DNA from 2 places in the Clostridium sp. CTA-5 genome. Region 2 is predicted to be linked to the other one. Evidence: riboswitches for the same ligand, from Rfam matches in the RefSeq annotation. Region 2 holds a riboswitch; the other holds the start of a gene.

Region 1 (2,421 bases), on a different contig from region 2:
AGTATTCTTGTGTGCCCAATAAGCAGATTAGATTTCGTATGATTACTTTAAATGTTTTAACAATGGCTCAAGCTACTACTGCTGGTTTGATGTTTAAGTTTTATAAAGATATACAAAGAGTTAAACCTCTTATAGCTAAAAAACATAAAAAGCATTTTGAAAACATATTAAGCAAGTTACTATAGTAGATATATTAATTTTTCTAGAAGTTAGATTTAGAAATTAGATAAAATTATAAGTAAAAATAATAGTTTTATAATATTAATTAAGTTTAGATAGTTACTAATGCCTTGCTTTGCTTCAAAAATTAAACTCATAACAATATAGAAAAACGTATTGTTGTGAGTTATTTTAGTTTATAGGCATTTAGAGAAAAAAAGAATACTTATAGTAACTTTAAGAAAGAATATATATAAGTTAGAATTATTAAATTATGTTTTAACAATTAATATAATAAAATTTAGAAAGAATTAATAGGAATAGAATGAATATCTAATTTAGATAATTATTTCACTAATTTTATTTAGTTTTAAATTGATATTGTTACTTTGTTATAAATGTTTTTAATATTATGATAAAAATGCTTTTCGATTTTGATTAAAGTAAAAAAAATGTTGCAACTTTATTAAAAATATATTAATATATAACAATAAAAGTTAAAAGTTCAGATGAAGATAGCGGGAGAGTAATGGCTATGGCTGTTCACCGAAGAAGTAAATCTTTCAGGTACCTATTTAATTAGAGATGACCGCTATTGGATGAACCCTTGGAGAGACTCGAAATAGAGCACCGAAGGAGAAAGTTGTAAAGGCGAAACTCTCAGGTAAAAGGACAGGGGACAGGTAACATATCTTACAAAAGTAATATATTATTAATTACTTCATTTAGATCTTATCTATTCCCATTTGTATCTCCAATTATAAAATATTTACATAAGAAAAGGTATATTTTAGTATATGCTTTTTAACTAACATGGAGGGATAAAATGGATAAATCAACAAAAGTATTTACTTCAATCTATTCTATAGTATATGGAGGGTCCACTTTTAGTGTTACTGATGGAAACTGGAATCTATCTAATTGGGTGTCTAGGATTAACTGAAAGTTTTTGATACATCATTGAAATAGAAAGTTATATCTCAATGATTAAATAAAAACTTTAGAAAGTTGTGATTACAGTAAAACAGATAAAAAACAGTAACATTCAGAAAGGCGGGATATATATGTCAGAGAATCAAAATTTATCGAGAGGATTAAAGAATCGTCATGTTCAATTACTTGCAATTGGAGGGGCTATTGGTACAGGGTTATTCCTTGGTTCAGGCAGGTCTATTCACCAGGCAGGCCCATCTATTTTATTTGCTTATATGATAACAGGAGTAATTTGTTTTTTTATTATGCGTGCCCTTGGGGAATTATTACTTTCTAATTTAAACTATCATTCTTTTGTAGACTTTGTACATGATTATTTAGGGAACGGAGCAGCATTCATTACTGGGTGGACATACTGGTTCTGCTGGATTTCACTCGCTATGGCTGATTTAACTGCTGCAGGACTTTATATACAATACTGGTTTCCTAATATAGCTCAATGGGTTCCAAGTCTTATAGCTCTTGTAATTTTACTAATTATGAATCTTACAGCAGTTAAGTTATTTGGAGAAATGGAATTTTGGTTTGCTTTAATTAAAATTGTTGCAATTTTATCACTAATAATTATTGGTATATTTATGATTATTAAAGGTTTTTCTACAGATGCTGGTGTATCTAGTTTTACAAACCTTTGGAGTCATGATGGTTGGTTCCCAAATGGGGTAAGTGGTTTTATTCTTTCATTTCAAATGGTTGTATTTGCTTTTACTGGAATCGAATTAGTTGGTTTAACAGCTGGTGAAACTGAAAATCCAGAACATGTTATTCCAAAGGCTATTAATAATATTCCAATTAGAATTATTATTTTCTATATCGGAGCACTTACTGTTATTATGAGTATATACCCATGGAATTCAATTAATCCAGATAAAAGTCCATTTGTACAGGTATTTGCTGCAGTAGGAATAGCGGCAGCAGCAAGCATTGTAAATTTTGTTGTACTAACATCAGCTGCATCTGCTTGTAATAGCGGTATATTCAGTACGAGTCGTATGGTTTATTCACTTGCTAAAGAAAATAATGCACCTGAGTCAATGAAAAAATTAACTTCGCATCAAGTACCTTCTAATGCTATAATGTTCTCTGCAACTGTTATTTTGATTTCAGTTATTCTTAATTATATTATGCCAGAAGGGGTATTTATACTTATTACCAGTATATCAACATTTTGCTTTATTTTTATTTGGGCAATTATAGTTATCTGTCATTTAAGATATCGTAAAGTTAATCCTGAACTTGCTGCTAAAAGTAAATTCAGAATGCCACTTT
Region 2 (2,421 bases):
TTTTAAAACATAGCTTAAAATTTTATATTTATTTAGATAAAAAAGGTGATATCTTCAAATACAAACTTAAAGATATCACCTTTTTATTATTTCTCTATATTTTAAGCACTAACTTCATTTGTGCACTGTTTCAATTTCATTTCTTCAAAGAATTCTTCAGTTTCTTGAATTACAACTTTTCTCAGACCTATTAATGCCACTAGATTAGGAAATGCCATACAACCATTAACTATATCTGCTATTATAAATATCAATTCTAATGGTAAGAATGGTCCTATAGCAACTAATACTATATATATTATTCTATATGGTAAAATTGATTTAGTACCAAATAAATATTGAATACACTTTTCTCCATAATAATTCCATCCAAGTATTGTTGTAAAAGCAAAGAATATCAAGCCTATATTAACAATGTACTTTCCTAAAAATGCTATTGGTAATCCAACTTGGAAAGCTGCTGATGTAAGCCCAGCACCCTCAATTGTTGCTCCTAATTCAAATACACCAGTGTAATCACTTGTAATAATTATTGCAAGTCCTGTCATAGTGCATATAATTATTGTATCAAAAAAAGTACCTGTCATTGATATTAGGCCTTGTCTAACTGCTGATTTGGTTTTTGCTGCTGCAGCTGCTATTGGTGCACTACCAAGTCCTGATTCATTTGAAAATACTCCTCTAGCTATACCATTTCTAATTGCCATTGTAATTGTAATGCCTAATACACCGCCTCCAATTGCCTCTGGATTAAATGCACTTTTAATTATTAATCCTAATGCTGATGGAATAGCTTGTGAATTAAATATAAGTACCATTATTGATCCGATTATATATGCTACTGCCATAAATGGTACAAGTGCTTCTGAAACTTTAGATATTCTCTTTATTCCACCTAAAGTTACTAAAGCTACTAAGACTGTTACAACTACTGCTGTAACTTTTAATGGAATATTAAAATTAGCTGCTGCTGATGCAATTGAATTAACTTGTCCAAATGTACCTATTCCAAAAAAGGCAACTCCTACACCAAAAAGTGCAAATAATTTTGCAAGCCATTTGATTCCAAGACCATTTTGAATATAATACATCGGTCCTCCACACATTTGACCATTTTCATCAACTTCTCTATACTTTATTGCAAGTACTCCTTCAGCATATTTAGTTGCCATTCCAAAAAATGCTGCTATCCACATCCAAAATAACGCTCCTGGTCCTCCTGCTTTAACTGCTGTTGCCACTCCTACTATGTTTCCTGTTCCTATAGTTGCTGATAAAGCTGTACATAACGCAGCAAAACTAGATACATCTCCTTCTGCATCTTCACTTGTAGTTTCTTCATCTTTTCCAAATACATATTTTAATGCCATTGGTAATTTAAATATTTGTAATAATTTAAGACGAATTGTTAGGTAAATTCCTGTTCCTAACAAAAGAATAAGTAATGGCGGGCCCCAAATAATACTGTCAATTGTTTCAAAGAAATTTTGTACTCCCGCTGTTGATAATAATAGATTTGATAATAACATAAAAAATCCTCCTTAATTTTTATTATGGAGGAGAATAAGAATTGAACCAAAAATTAATTTGACTAAATCCTATCCCCTGTCCTTTTACCTGAGAGTTTCAGTAATTATATAAATTACCTTGCTCCTTCGGTGCTCATATAAATGAGTCTCTCCAGAGGCTCGTCCAGTAGCGGTCCCAATACCTGAAAGATTTCCCTCTTCGGTGTATTAATATAATTCTCATTATATTAATAACTCTCCCACTACCTTCATCCGAACGTTCTTTAATTTATGGTTCAATTATATATGTATTTTTTGATTAATGCAAGTATTTCCAGTTTTTCTAAATTTATAAATACCTGATTTCTTTATATTTATTAAGTATAAAAACTTATATAAATCTTACAATAACGAATATTTATTATTATTTAATTATATACTTTTTGTCATTATACTTAAGGAATTTTCTTCTTTAAAATTATTTTTTATATAGAAATTTTTCAACATATTATTTTGTGTAAATAATATAAGAAAATCTACTCCTATTCTTTTAACTTCGTATTCTATAGCATTAATTAAAATACTTCCTATATTATTTCCTTGTGATTCATTTGAAACAAATACCTCTTTTATATTTAAATGTTTTCCTTCATACCATTCTTCACAATTTGCAAATATAGCACCTTTAATTACATTATCTTCTACATATTTAATTCCAACGAAATTTGGACACATATAAATATCCTTTAATCTTTTATATGCACTTTCATAAGTCCATTTATCATTCCAAGGTTCTCCATTAAACACTTTAACAAACAACCTTGCACATTCTTTTAAATCACACTCATTAACTCTTAATATATTCATACCCTATCACACCCTATCTAAAAAATTTATTAATCTAAATTTAAAT

What was found. Region 2 has a riboswitch for glycine ahead of ACYUET_RS10780 (alanine/glycine:cation symporter family protein). Riboswitches for the same ligand answer to the same signal wherever they lie in the genome.
Region 1: it holds a riboswitch for glycine, as region 2 does, so the genes downstream of both, ACYUET_RS00365 (amino acid permease) here and ACYUET_RS10780 (alanine/glycine:cation symporter family protein) in region 2, are expected to answer to the same signal.

What each region holds. Positions count from the first base shown of each region.
Region 1 covers NZ_BAAAAT010000001.1:81,079-83,499, forward strand. The annotation lists gene ACYUET_RS00360 (zinc dependent phospholipase C family protein) at 1-185, shown strand, start outside; glycine riboswitch at 757-845, shown strand; gene ACYUET_RS00365 (amino acid permease) at 1,224-2,421, shown strand, end outside.
Region 2 covers NZ_BAAAAT010000005.1:14,427-16,847, reverse strand. The annotation lists gene ACYUET_RS10780 (alanine/glycine:cation symporter family protein) at 102-1,529, opposite strand; glycine riboswitch at 1,603-1,687, opposite strand; glycine riboswitch at 1,690-1,781, opposite strand; gene ACYUET_RS10775 (GNAT family N-acetyltransferase) at 1,941-2,375, opposite strand; gene ACYUET_RS10770 (PHP domain-containing protein) at 2,405-2,421, opposite strand, start outside.